DNA from 3 places in the Bacillus carboniphilus genome. Region 2 is predicted to be linked to each of the others. Evidence: a T-box and tRNA genes for the amino acid it is inferred to sense, from the RefSeq annotation. Region 2 holds a T-box; the other regions hold tRNA genes.

The links. The T-box of region 2 lies ahead of thrS (threonine--tRNA ligase). A T-box ahead of a tRNA ligase gene usually reads a tRNA of that ligase, here a tRNA-Thr.
Region 1: it encodes a tRNA-Thr, which carries the amino acid that the T-box ahead of thrS (threonine--tRNA ligase) is inferred to sense. The anticodon was not compared.
Region 3: it encodes a tRNA-Thr, which carries the amino acid that the T-box ahead of thrS (threonine--tRNA ligase) is inferred to sense. The anticodon was not compared.

What each region holds. Positions count from the first base shown of each region.
Region 1 covers NZ_CP129013.1:1,878,108-1,881,366, forward strand. Annotated here, with positions in the region: tRNA gene LC087_RS09570 (tRNA-Ser) at 372-464, opposite strand; tRNA gene LC087_RS09575 (tRNA-Ile) at 471-547, opposite strand; tRNA gene LC087_RS09580 (tRNA-Met) at 568-644, opposite strand; tRNA gene LC087_RS09585 (tRNA-Ala) at 675-750, opposite strand; tRNA gene LC087_RS09590 (tRNA-Pro) at 772-848, opposite strand; tRNA gene LC087_RS09595 (tRNA-Arg) at 853-929, opposite strand; tRNA gene LC087_RS09600 (tRNA-Leu) at 934-1,022, opposite strand; tRNA gene LC087_RS09605 (tRNA-Gly) at 1,037-1,111, opposite strand; tRNA gene LC087_RS09610 (tRNA-Leu) at 1,121-1,203, opposite strand; tRNA gene LC087_RS09615 (tRNA-Lys) at 1,215-1,289, opposite strand; tRNA gene LC087_RS09620 (tRNA-Thr) at 1,301-1,376, opposite strand; tRNA gene LC087_RS09625 (tRNA-Val) at 1,588-1,663, opposite strand; rRNA gene rrf (5S ribosomal RNA) at 1,667-1,783, opposite strand; rRNA gene LC087_RS09635 (23S ribosomal RNA) at 2,036-3,259, opposite strand, start outside.
Region 2 covers NZ_CP129013.1:3,192,002-3,195,260, reverse strand. Annotated here, with positions in the region: gene thrS (threonine--tRNA ligase) at 1-1,889, opposite strand, end outside; T-box leader at 1,938-2,159, opposite strand; T-box leader at 2,192-2,414, opposite strand; gene LC087_RS16600 (aspartate/glutamate racemase family protein) at 2,578-3,259, shown strand, end outside.
Region 3 covers NZ_CP129013.1:8,437-11,695, reverse strand. Annotated here, with positions in the region: gene LC087_RS00130 (hypothetical protein) at 1-206, shown strand, start outside; gene LC087_RS00125 (hypothetical protein) at 325-567, opposite strand; tRNA gene LC087_RS00120 (tRNA-Leu) at 875-956, opposite strand; tRNA gene LC087_RS00115 (tRNA-Leu) at 976-1,061, opposite strand; tRNA gene LC087_RS00110 (tRNA-Cys) at 1,070-1,143, opposite strand; tRNA gene LC087_RS00105 (tRNA-Gly) at 1,148-1,222, opposite strand; tRNA gene LC087_RS00100 (tRNA-Gln) at 1,272-1,346, opposite strand; tRNA gene LC087_RS00095 (tRNA-His) at 1,614-1,689, opposite strand; tRNA gene LC087_RS00090 (tRNA-Trp) at 1,716-1,789, opposite strand; tRNA gene LC087_RS00085 (tRNA-Tyr) at 1,798-1,882, opposite strand; tRNA gene LC087_RS00080 (tRNA-Thr) at 1,901-1,973, opposite strand; tRNA gene LC087_RS00075 (tRNA-Phe) at 1,992-2,067, opposite strand; tRNA gene LC087_RS00070 (tRNA-Asp) at 2,079-2,154, opposite strand; tRNA gene LC087_RS00065 (tRNA-Met) at 2,158-2,234, opposite strand; tRNA gene LC087_RS00060 (tRNA-Val) at 2,403-2,478, opposite strand; tRNA gene LC087_RS00055 (tRNA-Glu) at 2,487-2,561, opposite strand; tRNA gene LC087_RS00050 (tRNA-Ser) at 2,585-2,677, opposite strand; tRNA gene LC087_RS00045 (tRNA-Asn) at 2,681-2,755, opposite strand; rRNA gene rrf (5S ribosomal RNA) at 2,765-2,880, opposite strand.

The DNA of each region.
Region 1 (3,259 bases), 1.3 Mb from region 2:
GCTCGATCGGTACAACTCGCTGTGGATTCGACGATGCTTTTGCTCGTTGCTCCACCCCGCGATAGTATTAGTTATTTAATTATTCCATGCTCTTAGCTAGCATAGACTGTCCCGATCTCAAATTGTCTATTCAAGATGCTGCTCGATCGGTACAACTCGCTGTGGATTCGACGATGCTTTTGCTCGTTGCTCCACCCCGCGATAGTATTAGTTATTTAATTATTCCATGCTCTTAGCTAGCATAGACTGTCCCGATCTCAAATTGACTATTCAAGATGCTACTCGATCGGTACAACTCGTTGTGGATTCGACGATGCTCTTGCTCGTTGCTCCACACCACGATAATATCAACAGTTTCTTAAAAAATAATATGGCGGAGGAAGAGGGATTCGAACCCCCGCGGGCTTTGACACCCCTGTCGGTTTTCAAGACCGATCCCTTCAGCCGGACTTGGGTATTCCTCCAAATTATGGTGGACCCTGTAGGACTCGAACCTACGACCGTTCGGTTATGAGCCGAATGCTCTAACCAACTGAGCTAAGGGTCCACATTCACATAATTTATTATTGGTAGCGGCGGAGGGGATCGAACCCCCGACCTCACGGGTATGAACCGTACGCTCTAGCCAGCTGAGCTACACCGCCAAAATATATCATTTTCATAATCTAAATATTTGGTGGAGCCTAGCGGGATCGAACCGCTGACCTCCTGCGTGCAAGGCAGGCGCTCTCCCAGCTGAGCTAAGGCCCCTTGTTAAAACATAATCGATCGTGGTCGGGAAGACAGGATTCGAACCTGCGACCCCATGGTCCCAAACCATGTGCTCTACCAAGCTGAGCTACTTCCCGTAAATGGCGCGCCCGAGAGGAGTCGAACCCCTAACCTTTTGATCCGTAGTCAAACGCTCTATCCAATTGAGCTACGGGCGCTAAATGGTGCCGAGGGCCGGACTTGAACCGGCACGGTAGTCACCTACCGCAGGATTTTAAGTCCTGTGTGTCTGCCAATTCCACCACCCCGGCATGGGGAATGATCTTGGAGCGGAAGACGGAATTCGAACCCGCGACCCCCACCTTGGCAAGGTGGTGTTCTACCACTGAACTACTTCCGCGTATCTTAATGCGGGTGAAGGGAGTCGAACCCCCACGTCACAAGGACACTAGATCCTAAGTCTAGCGCGTCTGCCAGTTCCGCCACACCCGCGAAATTCAAAATGGTGAGCCATGAAGGACTCGAACCTTCGACCCTCTGATTAAAAGTCAGATGCTCTACCAACTGAGTAATGGCTCTAAAAAACTCGTGGTGCCGGCAAGAGGACTTGAACCCCCAACCTACTGATTACAAGTCAGTTGCTCTACCAATTGAGCTACACCGGCGTATAAAAAGTGAACTATTATTTGATTTTTCTTTCTTAAAACGTCATCCCGACTTCTATTAGTTTATTCAAGATGTTGTTCAGTCGGTATGCTGATGCTTATTCTATGAAGCCTATTCGGTCGTGCTCTACCAATTGAGCTACACCGGCGTATATACCCAGACCTTACGGTCTTTGTTTTAAATATTATTAGATAACAATTTCATTTTAAATGGTGGAGGATGACGGGATCGAACCGCCGACCCCTTGCTTGTAAGGCAAGTGCTCTCCCAGCTGAGCTAATCCTCCAATGCTTGGCAACGTCCTACTCTCACAGGGGGAGACCCCCCAACTACCATCGGCGCTAAAGAGCTTAACTTCCGTGTTCGGCATGGGAACGGGTGTGACCTCTTTGCTATCGTCACCAAACATAGGGTTTACGACTTTTAATAAACGGCACATTTTTTTGTCATCTTCTTTCGTCAACGTCGTCACGTACTGGAGTACGCTCCTCGGTTTCCTCAGTTGATTCCTGAAATTACTCGCCTCTCAAACCCCTTGTCCCATTTTAGAGGGACAAAATATATTATACTTATTTTTATGATAATATCAAGCGTTTTTTCAAAAGAAAATTCATTCTTTCAAAACTAAATAACGAAGGGTGACAAGAATCGCATGTGTGTGGTTAAGTCCTCGATCGATTAGTATTCGTCAGCTCCATGTGTCACCACACGTCCACCTCGAACCTATCAACCTGATCATCTTTCAGGGATCTTACTCTATTGCTAGATGGGAAATCTCATCTTGAGGGGGGCTTCATGCTTAGATGCTTTCAGCACTTATCCCTTCCGCACATAGCTACCCAGCGATGCCTTTGGCAAGACAACTGGTACACCAGCGGTGCGTCCATCCCGGTCCTCTCGTACTAAGGACAGCTCCTCTCAAATTTCCTGCGCCCACGACGGATAGGGACCGAACTGTCTACGACGTTCTGAACCCAGGCTCGCGTACCGCTTTAATGGGCGAACAGCCCAACCCTTGGGACCGACTACAGCCCCAGGATGCGATGAGCCGACATCGAGGTGCCAAACCTCCCCGTCGATGTGGACTCTTGGGGGAGATAAGCCTGTTATCCCCGGGGTAGCTTTTATCCGTTGAGCGATGGCCCTTCCATGCGGAACCACCGGATCACTAAGCCCGACTTTCGTCCCTGCTCGACTTGTAGGTCTCGCAGTCAAGCTCCCTTGTGCCTTTACACTCTACGAATGATTTCCAACCATTCTGAGGGAACCTTTGGGCGCCTCCGTTACTTTTTAGGAGGCGACCGCCCCAGTCAAACTGCCCACCTGACACTGTCTCCCACCCGGATGACGGGTGCGGGTTAGAAGGTCAATACAGCCAGGGTAGTATCCCAAAGACGCCTCCACCGAAGCTAGCGCTCCGGCTTCCAAGGCTCCTACCTATTCTGTACAAGCTGTACCAACATTCAATATCAGGCTACAGTAAAGCTCCACGGGGTCTTTCCGTCCTGTCGCGGGTAACCTGCATCTTCACAGGTACTATAATTTCACCGAGTCTCTCGTTGAGACAGTGCCCAGATCGTTGCGCCTTTCGTGCGGGTCGGAACTTACCCGACAAGGAATTTCGCTACCTTAGGACCGTTATAGTTACGGCCGCCGTTTACTGGGGCTTCGGTTCACACCTTCGCTTACGCTAAGCGCTCCCCTTAACCTTCCAGCACCGGGCAGGCGTCAGCCCCTATACTTCGCCTTACGGCTTCGCAGAGACCTGTGTTTTTGCTAAACAGTCGCCTGGGCCTTTTCACTGCGGCTCTCTCGGGCTTGCACCCTACCAGAGCACCCCTTCTCCCGAAGTTACGGGGTCATTTTGCCGAGTTCCTTAACG
Region 2 (3,259 bases):
ATGTTCATTTTAAACTCATCAAATGGAATACTTTGTAATTGTTTTTCTCCGTATTTTCTAACATTTACTGCTTCATGTTGTAATTCATTGTCCCCTAAGACTAAAATATAGGGGATTTTCTTCATCTGCGACTCTCTTATCTTATACCCAAGCTTTTGATCACTATCGTCAATATCCACTCTTACTCCTCGTTGTTTCAGTTCGGATTGAACCTTGAGACAGTATTCGATGTGAACTTGTGAAACAGGAATTATTTGTACTTGTGTCGGTGCCAGCCAAACAGGAAATGCTCCTGCAAAATGTTCAATTAATATACCAAAGAAGCGATCAATAGAGCCATAAATGGCACGGTGGATAACAACAGGACGAATTTTTTCATTGTTTTCATTAATATAAGTCAAATCAAATTTCTCAGGCATTTGAAAATCTAGCTGAATCGTAGCGCACTGATGACTTCGTTTTAAAGCATCTTTAATATGAAAATCAATTTTCGGACCATAAAAGGCCCCGTCCCCTTCATTTAGCTGATAATCTATTTTTAAATCATCCAGTACTTTTTTTAATGACCCTTCAGAGATTTCCCAAAGATGATCATCACCTGATGAATTCTCCGGACGAGTTGAAAGCTCTACCGAATAATCAAAGCCAAACGTACGATACACTTGATCTATTAAACCAAAGACCTGCTTAATTTCATTTTCTATTTGGTCTTCACGAACAAAGATGTGAGCATCATCTTGACAAAATGTACGGACCCGAAGCATTCCATTTAATGCACCACTATATTCGTGACGATGAACTTGACCGAACTCTGCCATCCGAATTGGTAAATCACGATAGGAATAAAGACTGTTTTTAAATACCAGCATATGACCAGGACAATTCATTGGTTTCATGGCAAACGTAGCCTGATCAACTTCAGAAAAATACATATTCTCTTGATAATGATCCCAATGACCGGACTTTTCCCATAATTGTTGATTCATCATTAATGGAGTACGAACTTCGTCATAACCAGCATTTGTTTGTAGCCCACGAGAAAAATTTTCTAGTTCATTTCGAACGATTTGTCCTTTTGGCAAATAAAATGGCATTCCTGGTGCATCCTCTGAAAACATAAATAGCTCTAATTGTTTTCCTAGCTTACGATGATCTCGTTTAGCTGCTTCTTCTAGGAAATTCACATACTCATTCAAATCTTGTTTCCTTTGAAATGCGACCCCATAAATACGTTGAAGAACTTCGTTTTGACTATCTCCTCGCCAATAGGCACCTGATACATGAGTTAGTTTAAATGCTTTTATCAATCCAGTTGAGGGAAGATGAGGACCACGACAAAGATCAATAAATTCCCCTTGTTGATATAATGTTATTTTTTCATCTTTAGGTATGTCTTTTAAAATTTCTAATTTAAATGGTTCACCTTGTTCTTTAAATAAGTTCTCAGCCTTTTGATAAGAAACTTCAACTCGCTTAATGGCTAAATTTTCATGAACAATTTTCTCCATCTCTTTTTCAATATCCAGTAAGTCTGCCTCATTCAAATGATGATCTAGTTTAAAATCATAATAAAAACCATCTTCAACCACGGGGCCTATCGTTAACTTCACATCCCCATAGAGTCTTTTCACAGCTTGTGCCATTACATGCGCTGAAGAATGTCTTAAAATATTTAAACCTTCTTTCGAATCCATTGTTAAAATAGAAAGTGTTGAATCCTTTTCAAGCTGATAGCATAAATCAACCAGTTTCTCATCTACTTTCCCTGCTATGGCTTTCTTTCTTAAGCTTGAACTAATTGACTCTGCCACTTCTTTTACTGTAATTCCTTTTGGAAATATCTTTGATTCTCCGTCAGGTAATTGAACTTTAATTAATTTTTCATTCATTTCAATAAACACCCCTTTTATATATTAAAAAACGCACTCATCCCTATAACAAGGGACGAATGCGTTAGTTTCGTGGTTCCACCCAATTTCCCATAAGTAAAAAATACTTTTGGCTTTGGTGCTGTAACGTAGCTTTTACGGTATTGGATACTTTGATTCACCAATACAGCTCAAAGGTGGTAAATTATTTTCCTAAGCTAGGAAGCTCTCACCTTTCCTTCCCTCTCTAATAACCGTAAAAATAATCCTTGTCCTCTTCATTGCTTTTATTTTGTAGAATAAAAAACGCACTCATCCCTATAACAAGGGACGAATGCGTTAGTTTCGTGGTTCCACCCAATTTCCCATAAGTAAAAAAATACTTTTGGCTTTGGTGCTGTAACGTAGCTTTTACGGTATTGGATACTTTGATTCACCAATACAGCTCATAGGTGGTAAATTATTTTCCTAAGCTAGGAAGCTCTCACCTTTCCTTCCCTCTCTAATAACCGTAAAAATAATTCTTGTCCTCTTCATTGCTTTTAACATGAACTAAGTTAAATTATTTCATATGCTACAATATTCCCCCATAATTAGCAACCTTTTTTTAAAAAAACTTTCATGATATTATGATCAGCTAGTTTTGAAAGGATGTATTATAATAAAAAACAAACAATATTTTACCATCGAATCTTTTGGAGGCGAAATGATGAGAACTATAGGGCTACTTGGTGGGATGAGCTGGGAATCTTCAGCAATCTATTACAAATTAATTAATGAAAGAGTGAAAGAAAAGCTTGGTAAACTTCATTCTGCAAAAAGTATCATGTACTCTGTTGATTTTCAACTGATTAAAGACCTTCAATTTGAAGGAAAGTGGTCCAAAGCAACAGTTGAACTTATTAAAGCAGCCAAATGTGTTGAAAAAGGTGGAGGAGATTTTTTAATCATTTGTACGAACACCATGCATAAAATGGCTGAAGAAATTCAAGGTGCGATTTCAATACCCGTTCTTCATATTGCAGATACGACTGGGGAAGAAATTGAGAAGTCCGGAATAAGAAAAATAGGATTACTAGCAACGAAGTTTACGATGGAACAGGAGTTTTATAAGGGACGATTACAATCTAAATATGGAATAGACGTAATTATTCCTAATGAAGAAGAGCGGATTATGATTCATGATATTATTTACAATGAACTATGTCTTGGTGACATACGTACCGAATCTAGACAAATATATAAAGAGATTATCGACCGACTAATTGAACGTGGAGCTGAAGGTATTATCCTTGGTTGCACCGAGATTACAATGTTAATTAAAGAACAAGATATCAACATTCCGGTCTTTGATACAACCAAAATTCATGCAATAAAAGCTGCTGATTATG
Region 3 (3,259 bases), 420 kb from region 2:
TTCAAGAAGCATATGAAAAGGTAAAAGAGTTAGAGTCTGAGAGAAATATTGAGATTGTAAAACCAGGAGATTCTGATAGAAATATTGCTCCATTTGGTGGAACCGACAATTTTGTATTAGCTTTTTATAGTTTCGATTTTCATCCAGGTACTGCCTTTTTAGTTCATCCTAATACTGGAAAGATTATTGAGATGGAATTCGAGTAAGACACTATAAATGGACTGTTCATTAGCAGTCATTTACTAAATATTTGAGATGCATAAGAGTCAATTATTCCACGAATAATTGACTCTAAACATTTAACACCTCAAGAAATTAAATTATTTAAGCGGGGTAATCTTTACTTTTACCTATTAATTCTTTTTTGAAAAATTCAATATACCTAATTTCCAGTTGGTGAAGGAGATTAATCTTTGCTTGATATTCCGCTACAAATACATCCTCTAGCGTACCTGTTATGCTTTCACTATTCTTTAGTTTGTTTTTATGGTGTTCCAATAGTTCTTCGTATATTTCTCGCTCAAGGACTAATTCCCTGCTTAAAAATTCTTCTATCTTCTCTCTCATCCTCTTCAACCTCTTTTCTTAGAATTAATTATAAATTAGTATGAACCGTATTAACGTTGCTTAAACAATCAAAGATTTTACTCTATAATAACCTGTAAAATCCCATCCAGTTTAGAATAATCTATCTATCATGTTATGCAGTAACATTTTTAAACCGGAATACCGTTCCGAAAAGTACGGTTGTGTTCATAATAGATTTCAGGTAGTCTAAATAGTTAATAAACACAAAAAACGTTTCCCACAATTGAGAAACGTTGATATTACAAAATATTCAATGTTAATAAACAAAAATAAACTTGAAATATGATACCGGTGGTCGGGGTCGAACCGACACTCCATAAGGAACACGATTTTGAGTCGTGCGCGTCTGCCAATTCCGCCACACCGGCTAAAAAAGTATTTGATTAATGCCGAGGGCCGGACTTGAACCGGCACGGTAGTCACCTACCGCAGGATTTTAAGTCCTGTGTGTCTGCCAATTCCACCACCCCGGCATGGGTAATGGAGGCGGCAACCGGATTTGAACCGGTGATAAAGGTTTTGCAGACCTCTGCCTTACCACTTGGCTATGCCGCCACTTTGGAGCGGAAGACGGGATTCGAACCCGCGACCCCCACCTTGGCAAGGTGATGTTCTACCACTGAACTACTTCCGCAAGTATATATTATATATATGATTTTCTATTCATATTATACTAAAAAGAATGGCTGGGCTAGCTGGATTCGAACCAGCGCATCACGGAATCAAAATCCGTTGCCTTACCGCTTGGCTATAGCCCATTGAATAATCTCCATGAATAACCTTCTTCGATTAAACATCATGAATGTACTTCGCACAATGATTTTTTGAATATGCTTCATTGAGTTACTTCAAGAAGAATCATTGACATAACAATAAAAATAAATACTACTTATAGAATGTTAGTTCCATGAATAACCTTCTTCGACTAAGCTTCATGAATTTACATCGCAAGATGATTTTTTGTGATTATACTTCATATATTACCTGTATAATTACATTCATTCAATTAAAACTATATCAGCAAATGGGGCGATTGATGGGAATCGAACCCACGAGTGCCAGAGCCACAATCTGGTGCGTTAACCACTTCGCCACAACCGCCATATATAGTTGAAAAATTAATTAATTGGCAGGGGTAGTAGGAATCGAACCCACACCGGAGGTTTTGGAGACCTCTGTTCTACCTTTAAACTATACCCCTATCAAAAATGGTGGAGGGGGACGGATTCGAACCGCCGAACCCTGAGGGAGCGGATTTACAGTCCGCCGCGTTTAGCCACTTCGCTACCCCTCCATATGAAATTTCAGACAGTGCCGGCGAGAGGACTTGAACCCCCAACCTACTGATTACAAGTCAGTTGCTCTACCAATTGAGCTACCCCGGCATATAAAATAATCATTAGTGGTGGCTTGGGACGGAATCGAACCGCCGACACATGGATTTTCAGTCCATTGCTCTACCAACTGAGCTACCAAGCCTATGTATTATATGGCGGTCCCGACGGGAATCGAACCCGCGATCTCCTGCGTGACAGGCAGGCATGTTAACCGCTACACCACGGGACCTTTTGGTTGCGGGGGCAGGATTTGAACCTGCGACCTTCGGGTTATGAGCCCGACGAGCTACCAGACTGCTCCACCCCGCGATAATAATAAAGTATATTGTTATTCTATGCTCTTAGTTAGCATGGACTGTCCCGATCTCAGGTTGTTTACTCTTTGATGCTACTTGATCGGTACAACTTGCTGTGTGATTCGACGATGCTTTTGCTCGTTGCTCCACCCCGCGGTAATATTAGTTGTTCTTGAATTAATGGTGGAGGATGACGGGATCGAACCGCCGACCCCTTGCTTGTAAGGCAAGTGCTCTCCCAGCTGAGCTAATCCTCCGTTAATCTTGGTGACCCGTACGGGATTCGAACCCGTGTTACCGCCGTGAAAGGGCGGTGTCTTAACCGCTTGACCAACGGGCCATATATTTTAAAATCTAGTGAACTGGCGGAGAGCAAGGGATTCGAACCCTTGAGACAGCGTTAACCGTCTACACGATTTCCAATCGTGCTCCTTCGACCTCTCGGACAGCCTCTCCAAGTGGCTCCGCAGGTAGGATTCGAACCTACGACCGTTCGGTTAACAGCCGAATGCTCTACCACTGAGCTACTGCGGATCAATATTAGCCTGGCAACGTCCTACTCTCACAGGGGGAGACCCCCAACTACCATCGGCGCTAAAGAGCTTAACTTCCGTGTTCGGCATGGGAACGGGTGTGGCCTCTTTGCCATCATCACCAGACATATGGTTTACGGCTTTTGATAAACGGCGCATTTTTTTGTCATCTTCTTTCGTCAACGTCGTCACGTACTGGAGTACGCTCCTCGGTTTCCTCAGTTAATTCCTCAAACTGCTTGTTTCTCAAAACCCTTTTATTCTTAACTTAGGCTTCATTTGAAAAGGCGCATTTTTTTGTCATCTTCTTTCGTCGACGCCGTCACGTACTGAAGTACGCTCAAACCTCTCCTCAGTTGATTCCTTAAACTATTTACCTCTCAAAACCCTTTTTCTTCTTACTTTGTTTTAATCGCTAAATTATTAATTCTTTTTAAAAGCAACACAAATCTTATTATACTAGGAATGAAGAAAAAATCAAGTGTTTTTTCATTCTTTCAAAACT